DNA from 4 places in the Pseudomonas sp. H3_D04 genome. Region 3 is predicted to be linked to each of the others. Evidence: predicted binding sites of a transcription regulator. Region 3 holds the regulator's gene; each other region holds the start of a gene.
What was found. The regulator FliA, encoded in region 3, starts transcription of late flagellar genes. The targets are predictions, from matches to a motif close to CTAAAGTTTNNNNNNNNNNNGCCGNTAA.

Region 1 (4,219 bases), 2.0 Mb from region 3:
TCGGCAGATGGGCGCGCACTACCCGGAAAAATCACCCGCACTGCTGCGTCGCGGTTGCGACTACCTCAAAGAAATCAATTTCATCTGATTCATTCAAACCCAATGGAGCAAGACCATGAACAATCTGCAACCCGATACCCTGATCAAAAACCCGCAAGGCTGCCACGTCGTGTCCTCGGTGGAGGTGCCGGCGGATGCCGCGCAGGTCTGGGCGGTGGTCGGCAACTTTGCCGGCTTCGATCAATTCATTCCGGCGCTGTCGCACATCGAGATGACGGGCGAAGGCGTGTCGTCGCTGCGCAAGAAATTTTTCAAGGACGGCAACCTGGTGGTCGAGCAACTCAACTCCCGGGATGACCAGGCGTTGAACATCACGTGGACGACCATTTACAACACGCTGGGCGTGGCCAATTTGTGGGCGGCGATGAGTGTTGAACCGCTGGGTGCGGACACGTCACGGGCGACCTGGACGATCATTGCCGAACCGGCGCAGGGAGGTGCTGAGGCGTTGCCGGGGTTCAAGGATTTTGTGCAGGGCTTTGCGGATGACGCGATGAATAATGTGTTGAAGCTGTTTGTGTAGAGCTTTGGTTCAGCGGTGACTTTTCTACCGCTATCGCGGGCAAGCCTCGCTTCTACAGGGTTTTCCATGCCCTGTAGGAGCGAGGCTTGCCCGCGAAGAACGATAACGCAGTAGAACTGACCCGAATCAGATCTTGAAGCTATCGACCAGTTGCTTCAACCGGTTCGCCTGCAACGACAACGCATCACAATCCTTCAACGTTTCATTGAGGTTCGCCACGCTCTGCTGGTTCAACAAATTGATCTGGTTGACGTCGACGTTGAGGGTTTCCACCACCGCCGTCTGCTCTTCGGTCGCCGCGGCCACCGACTGGTTCATGCCGTCGATTTCGCCGATGCGCTGCGTCACGCTGACCAATCGCAGGCCCGCCTGATTCGCCACTTCGACACTCTCTTCACTGGAGACCTGACTGGCATTCATGGTCGTCACTGCTTCGCGAGAACCGATCTGCAGCGAGGTGATCATCTTGTGGATCTCTTCCGCCGACTCCTGTGTGCGATGCGCCAGGTTGCGCACTTCGTCCGCCACGACCGCAAAACCACGACCGGCTTCACCGGCACGCGCCGCTTCGATGGCGGCGTTGAGCGCCAGCAAGTTGGTCTGCTGGGAGATGCCTTTGATCACATCCAGAATGTGCCCGATGTTGTCAGTGCTGGCGTTCAGGGTTTCGATCTGGGTGCAGGACAGGCTGATTTTCTGCGACAACTCGGTCATGGCCAGGATGGTTTTCTCTACTACCTGACGACCATCATCCGCCTGCTCGCTTGCACCGCTTGCATGCTGCGAAGCATCGGCAGCATTGCGGGCGATTTCCTGGGTGGCGGCACCCAATTGGTTGATGGCGGCAGCCACGCTGTTGGTGCGCGCGCTTTGCTCATCGGAGCCGACGATCGAAGCGTTGGACGATGCCATTACGCGCTGCGACAAATCGTGGACCTGGCGGGTCGCCGAGGACACTTCGGAAATCGATGCGTGAATCCGCTCCACGAACTGGTTGAACGAACCACCCAACTCGCCGAACTCGTCTTTGCTTTCCACGGCCAGACGACGGGTCAGGTCGCCCTCGCCCTGGGCGATGTCCTGCATCGCGCGGCCCATGGTGGTCAGCGGACGCATCAGCACGTTGATCAGCAGGCTCAACAGCACGGCAATCACACTGACGGCGATGAACATTGCAATCAACGCCGAAGTGCGGAATTGACTCAGTGGTGCGTAGGCCTTGTCCTTGTCGATCGACAGACCGATGTACCACTCGGCATTCGGCAAACCGATCACCGGGGTGAACGAGAGGATGCGGTCCTGCTTGTTCAGGGTGACGTCCTGATTGCCCTTCTCGATGCGCACGCCAGAGTTTGGATAAATGTCCTTCAGGTTTTTCATCACCTGGTCTTTGTCCGGGCTGACGATCACCTGACCGTCGGCACTGACCAGGAACGCGTGGCCGATGCCACCGAAGTCCACCGAGTTGATGATCTTTACCAGGGTCTCCAGGCTCAGATCACCGCCGACCACGCCGAGCAATTCACCGTTCTTTTTCACCGGCATGGCGATGGTCACCACCAACCCACCGACGGCGGCCATGTACGGCGGCGTCAGCATGGTCTTATCGGCAGCCACGGCTTGTTTGTACCAGGGACGCTGACGCGGATCGTAACCGTCCGGCATCTTCGCGTCAGGGCGTTGGGTGAACACGCCGTTGGCCTGGCCGACGTAAGTGAACTGGAAGTTCGAGGTGAGGGCCGGTTGATCAACCAGTCCGGGAAGGTCCGCATTGGCGCCTTGATGAGCGACGTTCTGGGCAAGGTTTTCCAGCACCAGCACACGGCCGCTCATCCAGTTCTGCACGCTGCTGGCGGTCAGATCGCCAGCTTGCTGGACGGAGGACTCGAGGTTTTGCCGGATGGTGTTTCGCTGCAGATAGTCGTTGTACAAAGTGAACAACGCAAAAGCCAGCACCACGACGCCAGAGGCGGCCAGAAGGATTTTATGGCTGAACTTGAGATTCATTTCATGGGACTTCTTATGCAAAAAGTGGGGATGCGTTCCAGGTGCAACATTCCATGTAACAGCGCAGGCGGCATTCTTCGGTCGCGCTACTTTGGTGCACGCATGTCTCACTAGTCTTTCGGCACTAGTCGGAGAAATCTTAGGGGTTTGTATGAAATGACCGACATTCCCGCCGAACGGCGTTCTAGAGCCGTTGGAGCTCGATGCGCTTATTGGACATCAACACTGGGCAAGGGTGTGGCGCAGAAGTGACATGACTCGCGGGGGATAATGACCTGACGTTTTTAGGAGCCAAAACGACAAAACCCCTGTCTGCGTTAGCAGACAGGGGTTTCGGAATTCAATCTTGACGATGACCTACTCTCACATGGGGAAACCCCACACTACCATCGGCGATGCATCGTTTCACTGCTGAGTTCGGGATGGGATCAGGTGGTTCCAATGCTCTATGGTCGTCAAGAAATTCTGTGACCAGCCCGTTACAGTCGTAACGTGCCAGCAAAATTGGTGACTTCTACTAAAACAAAACCCCTACCTGCATACGCAGATAGGGGTTTCGGAATTTAATCTTGACGATGACCTACTCTCACATGGGGAAACCCCACACTACCATCGGCGATGCATCGTTTCACTGCTGAGTTCGGGATGGGATCAGGTGGTTCCAATGCTCTATGGTCGTCAAGAAATTCGGTAGCCAGGTCGCTTGCCTTACGGCGCACGCTCCAGCGAATGGGTATGTGATAGATCTCGGTGTTTGTGAACAATCGAACTTTCGGTTCGTTTCGTCTTCACACACCGCAATCTGGTGCCTTTTCAGGTCAGCAAATTGCTTGGGTGTTATATGGTCAAGCCTCACGGGCAATTAGTATTGGTTAGCTCAACGCCTCACAGCGCTTACACACCCAACCTATCAACGTCGTAGTCTTCGACGGCCCTTCAGGGGACTCAAGGTCCCAGTGAGATCTCATCTTGAGGCTAGTTTCCCGCTTAGATGCTTTCAGCGGTTATCTATTCCGAACATAGCTACCCGGCAATGCCACTGGCGTGACAACCGGAACACCAGAGGTTCGTCCACTCCGGTCCTCTCGTACTAGGAGCAGCCCCTCTCAAATCTCAAACGTCCACGGCAGATAGGGACCGAACTGTCTCACGACGTTCTAAACCCAGCTCGCGTACCACTTTAAATGGCGAACAGCCATACCCTTGGGACCGGCTTCAGCCCCAGGATGTGATGAGCCGACATCGAGGTGCCAAACACCGCCGTCGATATGAACTCTTGGGCGGTATCAGCCTGTTATCCCCGGAGTACCTTTTATCCGTTGAGCGATGGCCCTTCCATACAGAACCACCGGATCACTAAGACCTACTTTCGTACCTGCTCGACGTGTCTGTCTCGCAGTCAAGCGCGCTTTTGCCTTTATACTCTACGACCGATTTCCGACCGGTCTGAGCGCACCTTCGTACTCCTCCGTTACTCTTTAGGAGGAGACCGCCCCAGTCAAACTACCCACCATACACTGTCCTCGATCCGGATAACGGACCTGAGTTAGAACCTCAAAGTTGCCAGGGTGGTATTTCAAGGTTGGCTCCACGCGAACTGGCGTCCACGCTTCAAAGCCTCCCACCTAT
Region 2 (4,219 bases), 1.6 Mb from region 3:
GACCGATTTCGTCGTTGCTCGACACGCTCAGGCGCACGCTCAAATCACCGGCGCCCAAGGCTTCTGCCTGACGCACCAGATCACCCAGCGGCGCGAGTTTGCTGCGCAGCAGCCAGACCGCCGAGCCGACGGCGATCAACGTCGCCAGCAGACTGCCGATCGCCAGTTGAATGCCGACGCTCCAGGTCACGGCGCTGATTTCGGCTTTCGGCATGCTTGCCACCACCGACCATGGGCCGCCTTCAAACGGCACGGCCACGCTGTAGAAGTCTTCGGACTTGTCGCTCCAGAAATCACCCTTGCCCGGGGTTTTCGCCAGATCGACGATGGCCGGGACTGCTTGATCCAGCGCTTGCACACCCGCAATCGGCACCAACCACTTCTTCTGCTCATCGAGCAGCGCCAGCGAGCCGGTCTGGCCGATGCGGAAGCGTTTGAGGTTCTCAAACTGTGCGTTCTGCGCGTCGGTGTAATCGAATCCTACGAACAGCACGGCAATCACCTTACCGCTGCTGTCGCGTACAGGCGTGTACTGCGTCATGTAGGAACGGTCGAACAGCAAGGCGCGGCCGACATAACTCTGCCCCGCCATCAAGCGTGCATAGGCCGGGTGAGCGTGGTCCAGCAGGGTGCCGATGGCCCGGTTGCCGTCCTGCTTGGTCAAGGACGTGCTGACGCGGATGAAATCTTCACCGCTGCGCACAAACACCGTCGCAACGCCCGCGGTCATCTGCTTGAACTCGTCGACTTCCTTGAAGTTGTTGTTCAACACTTCGCTGCCCAGGTGCAGGCCCGGGGTCTGCGTACCCGCCACGGCCACCGGTTCGTCCGGGTGCACGCTCAGGCCGGCGCTGAAGCGCTTCTCGAACAGACCGGCCAGACGCTGAGTGCTTTCACGCAACGTGCCGTGAAAGGTACTCAACTGATCGGCCAGCAACCGGGCTTCACTGGCCAGGTGCTCTTCGCGGGTGGCGAGGTTGGCGGAGTCCAGCGAACGCAGGGCGAACACGGTACTGCCAGTGATGACGATCGCCAGTATCACGGCAAGCGCAAGACCAAGCTGTGAGGCGATCCGAGCACGAGGTTGAGACATGACAGCTCCTGGCCAAGTGACCGGATCATCCTGATCACGATGCACACTCAGCAAAATTCTAATTAGAGGAATTACAGGGGACCTGCACGAAGGTCCCACCTGCAGATTTTCGGCGGCAAACCTGAATACTTGAGTAAATAGCCGGGATATGGCTCAAGGCCTCTATTGCTGGGGCTTCATCGATTCAGCTCAAGCGCTCGACATCCGGTAAATCCATGGCCCGGACCTCGCCTTGCAGAAAGTCGCTGAGGCGGCGCAAACGTTCACCTCCCGGGCGGGTTTTCGGCCAGACGAGGTAGTAATGCTCACCGCTGGCGACAGCCGTCGGCCACGGCAAACTCAGACGACCCTGCGCGACATCTTCCGCCACCATCAGCAAATCCCCCATGGACACGCCATAGCCTCGGGCCGCCGCGATCATGCCCAACTCCAGCGTGTCGAAAACTTGCCCGCCCTTGAGCGAGACCTGATCTGACAGCCCCATGCGCTCCAGCCAACTGCGCCAGTCGCGACGATCTGGCGTTGGGTGCAGCAACTCTGCGCTGGCCAGGCGTGCGACGTCCCACGGCTGGTCCTTCAGCAGGTTCGGCGCGCCGACCGGGATCAGTTCTTCCGGGAACAGCAACGTCGCCTCCCAGTCCGGAGGGAAACGCCCGTTACTGAGGATGACGGCGCAGTCGAAGGGTTCGTGGTTGAAGTCCACGGTGTCGATGTCCATCCAGGCACTGGTCAATTGCACTTCGTTGCCCGGTTGCAGGTGCCGGAAGCGACTCAGGCGCGCCAGCAGCCAACGCATGGTCAACGTCGACGGGGCTTTCATGCGCAAGATGTCGTCTTCGGCGCGCAAGGTATTGCAGGCGCGTTCGAGCGCGGTGAAACCTTCACGGATGCCAGGCAGGATCAACCGCGCCGACTCGGTCAGTTGCAGGTTGCGCCCGCTGCGGTGAAACAGCCGGCAGGCGAAATGATCTTCGAGGGTACGAATGTGTCGACTGACCGCACTTTGGGTGATCGACAATTCTTCAGCGGCGCGGGTAAACGAGCTATGCCGCGCCGCCGCTTCGAATGCGCGCAGGGCATACAAGGGAGGAAGACGACGGGACATTGGGAAAGCTCCTATAGCACGGTTGCGCCACGTTAGCAGAAACTTGCCAGCATGAGTCTGACTCATGCCACCCATCCTTTTTATCCCTTTGTGAAAACCCCGCAGAGCGCCGAGAATCGGCTCTCTCCTGTTTACTCCGATAACCGAGGCGTGATGACCATGCAGCATCCAGCACGTACCGAACTCCGGGCCATCCTGCGGCTGGCGGGGCCGTTGATTGCCTCGCAGTTGGCGCACATGCTGATGGTCCTCACCGACACCTTGATGATGGCGCGCCTGAGTCCCGAAGCGCTGGCCGGTGGCGGCCTGGGCGCGGCAACGTATTCGTTCGTGTCGATCTTCTGCATCGGCGTGATCGCAGCGGTCGGCACCCTGGTAGCGATCCGTCAGGGCGCAGGCGATATCGTCGGTGCCGCGCGCCTGACCCAGGCCGGCTTGTGGCTGGCGTGGTTGATGGCGCTGGTGGCCGGCCTGCTGCTGTGGAATCTTAAACCGGTGCTGCTGCTGTTTGGCCAGACCGAAACCAACGTCCAGGCTGCCGGGCAGTTCCTGCTGATCCTGCCGTTCGCCCTGCCCGGCTACCTGAGCTTCATGGCCCTGCGCGGTTTCACCAGCGCCATCGGCCGGGCGACCCCGGTGATGGTCATCAGCCTCGGCGGCACCGTGGCCAACTTCCTGCTCAACTACGCGTTGATCACCGGGATGTTCGGCTTGCCGAAAATGGGCCTGGTGGGCATCGGGCTGGTCACGGCGATCGTCGCCAACCTGATGGCCGTGGCGCTGGCGCTGCACATCCGTCGGCATCCGGCTTACGACGCGTATCCGCTGCGCCAGGGTCTGTCGCGGCCTAACCGCCAGTACCTGAAAGAGCTGTGGCGTCTCGGCCTGCCCATCGGCGGCACCTACGCGGTGGAAGTCGGGTTGTTTGCATTCGCTGCGCTGTGCATGGGCACCATGGGCAGTACGCAACTGGCGGCGCACCAGATCGCCCTGCAGATTGTTTCGGTGGCGTTCATGATTCCGGCGGGGCTTTCTTACGCGATCACCATGCGCATCGGCCAGCACTACGGTGCCGGGCAGTTGCTGGACGCGCGACTGGCCGGCCGGGTGGGGATCGCCTTTGGCGCGGCGGCGATGCTGGGTTTTGCCATGGTTTTCTGGTTCCTGCCGAATCAGTTGATCGGCTTGTTCCTGGACCACAACGACCCGGCCTTTCGAGACGTCTTCAACCTGGCTGTGAGCCTGCTGGCGGTGGCGGCATGGTTCGAGCTGTTCGACGGCACCCAAACCATCGCCATGGGCTGCATCCGCGGGCTCAAGGATGCCAAGACCACGTTCCTGGTCGGACTGGGTTGCTATTGGCTGATCGGTGCGCCGGCGGCGTGGTGGATGGCGTTCAACTTGAACTGGGGGCCGACAGGCGTCTGGTGGGGATTGGCGCTGGGCCTGGCGTGCGCGGCGGTGAGCCTGACGCTGGCGTTTGAGTGGAAGATGAAAGGGATGATTCGGCGCGAGCCGTCAGTACAGCGTTTCGAAGTCCCTCAGACAGACTGAGATCCCCTGTAGGAGCGAGGCTTGCCCGCGAAGGCGTCACATCAGTCGACATCTTTGTTAACTGACACGACGCCTTCGCGGGCAAGCCTCGCTCCTACAGGTTCGGGGTTAGCTCACGATTTCGAGGGCAGGCTGCTGGCTGCTGCCAAACGTCAGATACTCAACCAACTCCGCCAACGGCAGCGGCTTGCTGATCAGATACCCCTGCACCTGATCGCAACCAAACCCGCGCAACAACTCCAGCTGCTCCGCCGTCTCCACGCCTTCGGCCACCACTTCAAGGTTGAGGTTGTGCGCCAGGTTGATCATCGCGTGGACCAGTTTGCGATTCTCTTCCCGCTCTTCCATGCCGCCGACAAAGCTCTTGTCGACCTTGAGCAAGGCAATCGGCAGGCTGTTGAGGTGCACGAAGGACGAGAACCCGGTGCCGAAATCATCCAGCGAGAAGCGCACGCCCAGGCGCCCGA
Region 3 (4,219 bases):
ATCGGTTGCATCCGGGTCTTCATGACCGCGGTCTGCAGGTCGGCCGTGACCACGTCGAGGTTCGACACAGCCTTGGACATGGCTTCGTCGCCGCTGTTGAGGCCCAGACGGACCAAGCGGTTACGCACCAATACCAGTTCGCCGACCATGTTCATGATTTCGTCGAGACGCGCGGTATCAACCCGCACGGTGGTCTCGGCTTCACTGGCCGGTTTTTCCGGTGGCGGCGCGGACGGTGCGCGGGCTGGAGCCGGTGCAGCGGCAGCCGCCGGTTTCGGCGCTTCGGCTTTCGGCTCGGGCGCCTTGGCAACCGATTTCGGTGCAGCAGCCTTGGCGGCTGGAGCAGCCACCGCAGCACCTGTGCCGACTTCAGTGAATTTGCCTTTGCCATGCAATTCGTCGAGCAGCGATTCGAACTCGTGATCGGAGATCAGATCACCACCGGCCGCTTTCGCGGTTGGCGCAGCCGAGGCGGGTACGGCGGCAATGGCCGACTCCAGCGCGTCCACCGCAAAGTTGCCCTTGCCGTGCAACTGGTCGAGCAGTGCTTCGAATTCGTCGTCAGTAATATCAGAGCTGTCGCCGGCCGCTTTCGGAGCAGCCGGTGCAGTGGGCGGTGCCACCGCGTCGACGGCGAACTGGCCTTTGCCATGCAGTTGATCGAGCAACGACTCGAACTCGGCATCGGTGATTTCGTCGCCGGCCGCCGAATCGGCAGCCGCCACTGGAGCAACCGCCGGCGCTTCGGCTTGAGCCTTGACGGCGTTCAGCGAGTCCAGCAATTGCTCGAATTCGTTATCAGTGATGTCGCCCGACTCTTCAGCAGCAGGTGCTTCGACCACTTCAGCAACCGGTGCAGACTCATCAGCCGTTTGCGGCTCGGCCAGACGGGCCAGTGCCGCGAGCAATTCAGGCGTGGCAGCCGTAATCGGGCTGCGTTCGCGGACCTCGGTGAACATGCTGTTCACCGCATCCAGCGCTTCGAGAACCACGTCCATCAGTTCCGAGTCGACGCGACGTTCACCCTTGCGCAGGATGTCGAACACGTTCTCGGCGATGTGACAGCACTCCACCAGCTCGTTGAGCTGGAGGAAGCCGGCGCCCCCTTTTACAGTGTGAAAACCGCGAAAAATTGCATTGAGCAAGTCCGCATCATCCGGTCGGCTTTCAAGCTCGACCAGCTGTTCGGACAGTTGCTCTAGAATCTCGCCGGCCTCAACCAGGAAATCCTGAAGGATCTCTTCATCGGCGCCGAAGCTCATTAAGGGGGTGCTCCTGAGGTCTAAAAACCTAAAAAACCTAAAATGCTAAAACTCTAAAATCCTAGGCTGGATAACAAATCGTCCACATCGTCCTGACCGGACACAACGTCTTCTCTTTTATCGGCATGAATCTGCGGACCTTCACCCTGAGAGAGATGTTTTTGCGGATCTTTTTCAGCGAGCATCGCTTCACGGTCATGTTCGATACCCGCAAAGCGGTCTACCTGACTGGCCATGAGCACAAGCTTGAGCAGGTTGCTTTCAACTTCGGTGACCAATTGGGTCACGCGTTTGATCACCTGACCGGTGAGGTCCTGGTAATCCTGGGCCAGCAATATGTCGTTGAGGTTGCTCGACACCGTGCGATTGTCTTCGCTGCTGCGTGTCAGGAAACCGTCGACTCGCCGGGCCAGTTCGCGAAACTCTTCAGCCCCGACTTCGCGACGCATGAAGCGCCCCCAGTCGGCGCTCAATGCCTGAGCTTCATTGCTCAGGCCATTGACCAGCGGCGTGGCGTTTTCCACCAGGTCCATGGTGCGGTTGGCCGCAGCCTCGGTCAGCTTGACCACATACCCCAGGCGCTCGGTGGCGTCCGTGATCTGCGACACTTCCTCGGCTTGCGGCATGTTCGGGTCAATCTGGAAATTGACGATCGCGCTATGCAGCTCGCGAGTGAGCTTGCCCACTTCCTGGTACAGGCCGCGGTCACGGGTCTGATTGAGCTCATGGATCAGTTGCACAGCGTCGCCGAACCTGCCCTTTTCAAGGCTTTCGACCAGTTCGACCGCGTGTTTTTTCAGGGTCGATTCAAAATCGCCCTGTGAAGATTCGTTATGCTCCATAGCTCCCCCGTGGCGCAGTGGATCAACCGATGCGTTCGAAAATCTTCTCGATTTTTTCTTTCAACGCCTGGGCCGTAAAGGGTTTGACCACATAGCCGTTAACACCGGCCTGGGCTGCTTCGATAATCTGCTCGCGCTTGGCTTCGGCGGTCACCATCAGCACCGGCAGGTGCTTGAGCTTTTCATCGGCGCGCACGTGACGCAGCAGATCGATACCGGTCATGCCAGGCATGTTCCAGTCCGTTACCAGAAAGTCGATGCTCCCGCTGTTGAGAACCGGAATGGCAGTAGTGCCATCGTCGGCCTCGACCGTGTTGGTGAACCCAAGGTCACGCAACAGGTTTTTTATGATCCGCCGCATCGTTGAGAAGTCATCAACGATGAGGATTTTCATGTTCTTGTCCAATTCGACCTCCAAGCAGTCTTAAACGCGCCCAGCACCTGGACGCGCCATTTCAATCAATCCGGCAATGCACTCGATGACTGTCTGGAGCACAACAGATCGCGACCGGTGCAGTTCAACACCCCACCGGCCTCGTTCGCAGTGCCCCCACACTGCCTTCAGCGCGCTCGCCACTCCCCCAAACGCCCCCGCAAACGGGCCGCGCACTGGCTATGTAACTGGCTGACCCGCGATTCGCTGACCCCCAGGACCTCACCGATTTCCTTGAGGTTCAGCTCTTCGTCGTAGTACAGCGCCAACACCAGTCGCTCACGCTCCGGCAAATTGGCAATCGCGTCCGCCAGCGCGGCCTGGAAGCGTTCATCTTCCAGATCGCGTGACGGCTCCAGATGTGCACTCGCGCCATCCTCGTGCAGCCCTTCGTGTTCGCCGTCCTGCAACAGATCGTCGAAACTGAATAACCGGCTGCCCAGGGTGTCGTTCAAAATCCCGTAATAATCGTCGAGACTCAATTGGAGTTCGGCCGCAACTTCATGATCTTTAGCGTCACGACCGGTTTTAGCTTCAATCGAGCGAATTGCGTCACTGACCATGCGGGTATTGCGGTGAACCGAGCGTGGCGCCCAGTCACCCTTGCGCACTTCATCGAGCATCGCGCCGCGGATTCGAATGCCCGCGTACGTCTCGAAACTCGCGCCTTTGCTGGCGTCATATTTGGTCGATACTTCCAGCAGGCCGATCATCCCGGCCTGGATCAGGTCTTCAACCTGAACACTGGCCGGCAGACGGGCCAGCAAGTGGTAAGCAATGCGTTTGACCAGTGGCGCGTAACGCTCGATCAGCTCGTACTGCGCGTCACGTGCCGACTTCTTGTAGAGGTTGTAGCCACTGGCTGTCATAGGACGGGTCCTGCGGTCTGTTGCACGAGGCGCTCGACGAAAAACTCCAGGTGCCCACGCGGGTTGGCAGGCAGCGGCCAGGTGTCAACCTTCTGCGCGATGGCCTTGAACGCCAGGGCGCATTTGGAACGCGGGAAGGCTTCGTAGACGGCACGCTGTTTCTGCACGGCCTTGCGCACGCTTTCGTCGTAAGGCACCGCGCCGACGTATTGTAAGGCGACGTCAAGGAAACGGTCCGTGACCTTGGTCAACTTGGCGAACAGGTTGCGACCTTCCTGCGGGCTCTGGGCCATGTTGGCCAGGACGCGGAAGCGGTTCATGCCGTAATCGCGGTTCAGCAGTTTGATCAGCGCGTAGGCGTCGGTGATCGAGGTCGGCTCGTCGCACACCACCAGCAAGACCTCTTGCGCTGCGCGGACGAAACTGACTACCGAGTCACCAATACCTGCAGCGGTGTCGATCACCAAGACATCGAGGTTGTCGCCGATATCGCTGAAGGCCTGGATCAGGCCGGCGTGCTGAGCCGGGCTCAGATGAACCATGCTCTGTGTGCCGGACGCGGCCGGGACAATGCGAATACCGCCGGGGCCCTGCAACAGAACGTCGCGCAGCTCACAGCGGCCTTCGATCACGTCGGCCAGGGTACGTTTGGGTGTCAGCCCCAAGAGGACGTCGACGTTCGCCAGCCCCAGATCGGCGTCCAGCAGCATGACGCGCCGGCCGAGCTCAGCTAGAGCCAGGGACAAGTTCACTGACACGTTAGTCTTCCCGACGCCACCTTTGCCGCCGGTCACCGCGATCACCTGTACGGGA
Region 4 (4,219 bases), 140 kb from region 3:
CTCAAGGCGATTCTGCCCAACCAGTTGCGTGCGCTGGTTTACTGAATCCATTACACCAGCCATGCACTGACTCCTACACCAACGCTTAAGTGTGTTGCGACGCACATTTATTGCTAAACGGCACGGCGCTTGCTTTTTAACTCTTATGAACACAGAACCGACATTTTTCCGACGCCTGACATCAATTACCCGCAAATTGCTTTGCGCAATGTCGGCCGTCTGCCTGTTCAACGCTGGCAGCCCTGCCCTTGCTGACGCGGTTACCTTGCCTGACATGCTTATCGGCGTCACTCAGGGCTTTCTTGAATTCACCGTAGAAGACTATTTGGCTACCAGTCAAACGGAAGGACGCTACGAAATCGAAGTCAACCAGCTCGATCCGCGACTGCGCATGCCCATGTGCGACAAGGAATTGACAGCCACCCTGGAGAGCCCGGCGACCCCGATCGGACGGGTCACGGTCAAGGTCCGCTGCGACAGCACATCCCCCTGGACAGTCTTCGTGCCCGCTCAAGTCCGCCTGTTTCGGGACGTTGTCACCACCACCCGGCCGCTCAAACGCGCCGGGGTCATCGAGCCCGGCGATGTCATGTTGCGCGAGCGAGACATCAGCCTGATCAACCAGGGTTATTTCACCTCCCTGGAACAAGCCGTGGGGCAGAAACTTACCCGACCAACGGTCGCCAATCAGGTCCTGACGCTGGTCCATCTCGAACAGGCGGAAGTCATCAGCAAGGGCGACCAAGTGGTGATTACCGCCCGCAGTGGTACGCTCAGTGTGCGTATGCCGGGCGAAGCCCTGTCCAACGGCGGCTTGCGTGAACAGATTCGTGTGAAAAACCTCAACTCCCAGCGGGTCATCAAGGCGCAAGTCATCGCGCCGGGCCAGGTGGAAGTTGCCATGTAGAACAATCTGCTGGTGAAAGATGGCGCGCCGCCCGGCTGTTCCCTAAACTGTGCCGCAGGCAGGACAAGCGCTGGCGCATGCAAGCTCATTGATAAATGGGCCTAAAGTTTTCGCAGGGAGAGCCGAAAACATGGCAAGCGTCCAAATACCCAGAGGTTTTTTACCATGGTCATCGATTTCAGCCGTTTGAACAGTTCCTCGTCACTTACCGGTAGTACACGTACCAGCACCGCGAAGGAAACCGCCGAAACCGGCACATCCGCGCCGCTGAATACCCCGGCCGAACAGGCCAGTACCGTCAAAAGCGGGGAATCGGTACACCTCAGCAATGAGGCTCAACAGTTGCAGAAGGTCACTGACAAGCTGCGCGATCAGCCTGCCGTCGACAACGCCCGCGTGGCCGAGTTGAAAGCAGCGATTGCCGATGGCAGCTATAAAGTCGACAGCAACCGTGTAGCCAGCAAACTGCTCAACTTCGAAGCCCAGCGCTAGGCCACGGCCTGCGCCAGGCTTTTGGACGCTTAAACCCCAAGGCCAGCCATGCACGACACTAATTTACTGCAACTGATCACCGACGACTTTGCTCCAGCGCAACGCTTGCTGGAGTTACTGCAAACCGAGTCCCTCGCCTTGCACGGTCGCGACATGCCGCTGCTCGAAGATATTCTGGCGCAGAAGCAGGCAATGATCATTCTGCTTGAACAGCATGGCCGCAAGCGCAGTGAAATCCTCGTCAGCCTCAATCTGCCGGCCGATCGCAGTGGCCTGGAGCAACTTGCCAGCCAGTCGAGCATCGGCGATCAATTGCTGGAACAGAGCGAGAAACTGACCGATCTACTGGCTCAATGCCAGGCAGCCAACGTCAATAATGGCCAGTCGATCCTGGTCCAGCAGGCCGCCACGGCCAATCAGCTGAAAATCCTCACCGGCGGCGAACCGCCAGCGCTTTACGATGCCCGCGGATCAACCTCCAAGCTCGCAAAGCCGCGCCCGCTTAGTCAGGCTTGAGCCTGTTGATGAGCACGCTCTATCAAGACGCCTCACATGCTGGCAGTATGCTAGCAAGTCGCAGTCAAATTTTGCCTGGAGAATGATGAACCGTGTTCAATGCCTTAAACGCGGACGATGCTCCGCAGCCACCCAAGGTGCTATCCACGCCGATGGAAATCGCCGGTAACCTGCGGCAGCTGCAAGAAAGCCATGATCCGCTGATCATCACGTTCCATGAGCGCACCCAACGCTTCCAGAGCTATCTGGTGAACGTTGATCGCGACAGCAATTCGATCGCCCTGGATGAAATGATCCCGCGTGACGGGGAACGTTTTCTGCTGGCCGGAGAACCATTCAAGGTTGAAGGCTTTCATGACGGCGTGCGCATCGCCTGGGAAAGTAACGGTACGCTGACCATCGATGAGTCCGGCGATGCTCGCTGCTATCGTGGCCCACTGCCCGCTGAAGTGATCTATCACCAGCGCCGTAATGCGTTCCGTGCAGCGTTGAAACTGGCGCAACTGGTCAACGTCGAACTGGGCGGTGAGAAACTCAAATCGACCTTGGGCGGCAAGCTGCTGGACATCTCGGCCACCGGCTGCAAACTGCGTTTTGAAGGTGACATCACCGGCAGCCTGCAACTGGGCCAGGTCTATGACCGCTTTGTCGCCGCCCTGCCCTTCGGCAACATGACCGCACCGGTCGAATTGCGTTACCTGCACTTCGAAGAGAGGATCTCCACCACCTTCGCCGGTGTTCGCTTTCATAACATGAGCGGTCTGGTGCAGCGGCAAGTCGAACGGTTCGTCTATCAGCTACAGCGTGAAGCACGCCGTTTCGACAAAGACGACATGTAATACGGTGCTTCAACAAAAAACGGGCAGTCCCTTGCGGTGACTGCCCGTTTTTTTATGCGCAGGTTTTTAGGGCCTGGCTTCGGTGAAGCTTTGCTCACGACCCGCATCCGGGTCTTCTGATGGTGGATCGGTCTCGGGATCCGGCTCTGGTTCAGGCGCAGGTTCCGGGCTGATCGGATTTTGCATCTGATCCTGCACCACCTGCTCATCGACCCGCGGGTCAAGGCACGCCACCAGCGGCGAACTCGACATGCTGTCCGGCATAGCCACGTGATGCAGCGGCGCATCTTCGACCTGATGCAGGTTGGTGACCGCTTTCGGGCGAATCCGCCACACCAGCACCAACGCGAAGAAGCTGAAGAAGGCATACAGCATGTGGCTGCCGAACAGCTTCATCAGGACACCGGCCACCAACGGCCCGATGCTGGCGCCCACGCCGTAAGTCACCAGCAACATCGCTGTCAGGGACACGCGACGATCACCTTCGACGTGGTCATTGGAGAAGGCCACCGCCAGCGGATACAGGCAGAACATCACCAGCGAACAGAAGAACCCGGCGACGAACAGAACCTCCAGCGGCACCTGCTGCATGATCGCCAGCGGCAACGCGGTCAGGGCCAGGACCACCGCAAAACAGCGGATCAACAACGCCCGGTCATAACGGTCAGAGAGCCAGCCCAATGGCCACTGCACCAGCAGCCCGGCAAAAATGCAGCTACCCATGAACAGACCGACCTGCTCGGTGGACAATCCTTGCTGCGAGGCATACAGCGGCGCCAGACCGTAGAAGGAGCCAATGATCAGCCCCGCGCCCAGCACCGTGCTCAATGACTGCGGCACGCGCTTGATGAAGAACCGCGGCTCCATCGGCGCCGGATGCAATGGCGCCGGGTGAATCCGCCGGGTCAGGGCCACCGGCACCAGACACAACGCGAAGCACAGGGCGACCAGCATCAGCAGTTCCAGGCCCAGGGCCGGGTGCATGACCAGAATCAGCTGACCGAGCACCAACCCCAGGTAGGAAGCGATCATGTAGCCGCTGAATACCGTGCCACGCTGGGACGCTTCAGCCTGCTCATTGAGCCAGCTTTCGATCACCATGTACTGGCACATCATGCCGAGGCCGACGATCACCCGCAGGAATATCCACGCCGGCAACCAGTCGACCAGGCCGTGGCCGAGCACCGCCGCGCCGACAATCCCGGCGCAGGCCGAATAGGCGCGAATATGCCCGACCCGGGCGATCAGTCGGTGACCGATCTTGCCACCCAGCACCAGGCCGAAATAGTTGGCGGCCATCAACGCACCCACCCACAAGCTGTCGACGTTATCCGCCGCCAGACGCAAGCCCAGGTAGGTACTCAGCAAGCCTGAGCCGATCAACATCATCAGCGAGGCAAAATAAAGCGCTCGAAAAGGTTTCCAGATTTGGCGCATCGGCGTTCCGAGCGGCTCCTTGCGGTAA

Region 1: the regulator FliA is predicted to act here: its motif matches at 2,706-2,733, upstream of AB4N91_RS26085 (methyl-accepting chemotaxis protein).
Region 2: the regulator FliA is predicted to act here: its motif matches at 1,200-1,227, upstream of AB4N91_RS27825 (methyl-accepting chemotaxis protein).
Region 4: the regulator FliA is predicted to act here: its motif matches at 1,009-1,036, upstream of flgM (flagellar biosynthesis anti-sigma factor FlgM).

The regions. Positions count from the first base shown of each region.
Region 1 covers NZ_CP162801.1:5,686,439-5,690,657, forward strand. Annotated here, with positions in the region: gene AB4N91_RS26075 (non-ribosomal peptide synthetase) at 1-88, shown strand, start outside; gene AB4N91_RS26080 (SRPBCC family protein) at 116-583, shown strand; gene AB4N91_RS26085 (methyl-accepting chemotaxis protein) at 710-2,590, opposite strand; rRNA gene rrf (5S ribosomal RNA) at 2,935-3,050, opposite strand; rRNA gene rrf (5S ribosomal RNA) at 3,158-3,273, opposite strand; rRNA gene AB4N91_RS26100 (23S ribosomal RNA) at 3,432-4,219, opposite strand, start outside.
Region 2 covers NZ_CP162801.1:6,061,178-6,065,396, reverse strand. Annotated here, with positions in the region: gene AB4N91_RS27825 (methyl-accepting chemotaxis protein) at 1-1,093, opposite strand, end outside; gene AB4N91_RS27820 (LysR substrate-binding domain-containing protein) at 1,278-2,198, opposite strand; gene AB4N91_RS27815 (NorM family multidrug efflux MATE transporter) at 2,358-3,752, shown strand; gene AB4N91_RS27810 (putative bifunctional diguanylate cyclase/phosphodiesterase) at 3,861-4,219, opposite strand, start outside.
Region 3 covers NZ_CP162801.1:1,082,648-1,086,866, reverse strand. Annotated here, with positions in the region: gene AB4N91_RS05210 (chemotaxis protein CheA) at 1-1,262, opposite strand, end outside; gene AB4N91_RS05205 (protein phosphatase CheZ) at 1,316-2,104, opposite strand; gene AB4N91_RS05200 (chemotaxis response regulator CheY) at 2,127-2,498, opposite strand; gene fliA (RNA polymerase sigma factor FliA) at 2,666-3,406, opposite strand; gene fleN (flagellar synthesis regulator FleN) at 3,403-4,219, opposite strand, start outside.
Region 4 covers NZ_CP162801.1:937,762-941,980, reverse strand. Annotated here, with positions in the region: gene AB4N91_RS04535 (chemotaxis protein CheV) at 1-63, opposite strand, end outside; gene flgA (flagellar basal body P-ring formation chaperone FlgA) at 146-907, shown strand; gene flgM (flagellar biosynthesis anti-sigma factor FlgM) at 1,073-1,399, shown strand; gene AB4N91_RS04520 (flagella synthesis protein FlgN) at 1,448-1,915, shown strand; gene AB4N91_RS04515 (flagellar brake protein) at 2,008-2,754, shown strand; gene AB4N91_RS04510 (MFS transporter) at 2,821-4,191, opposite strand.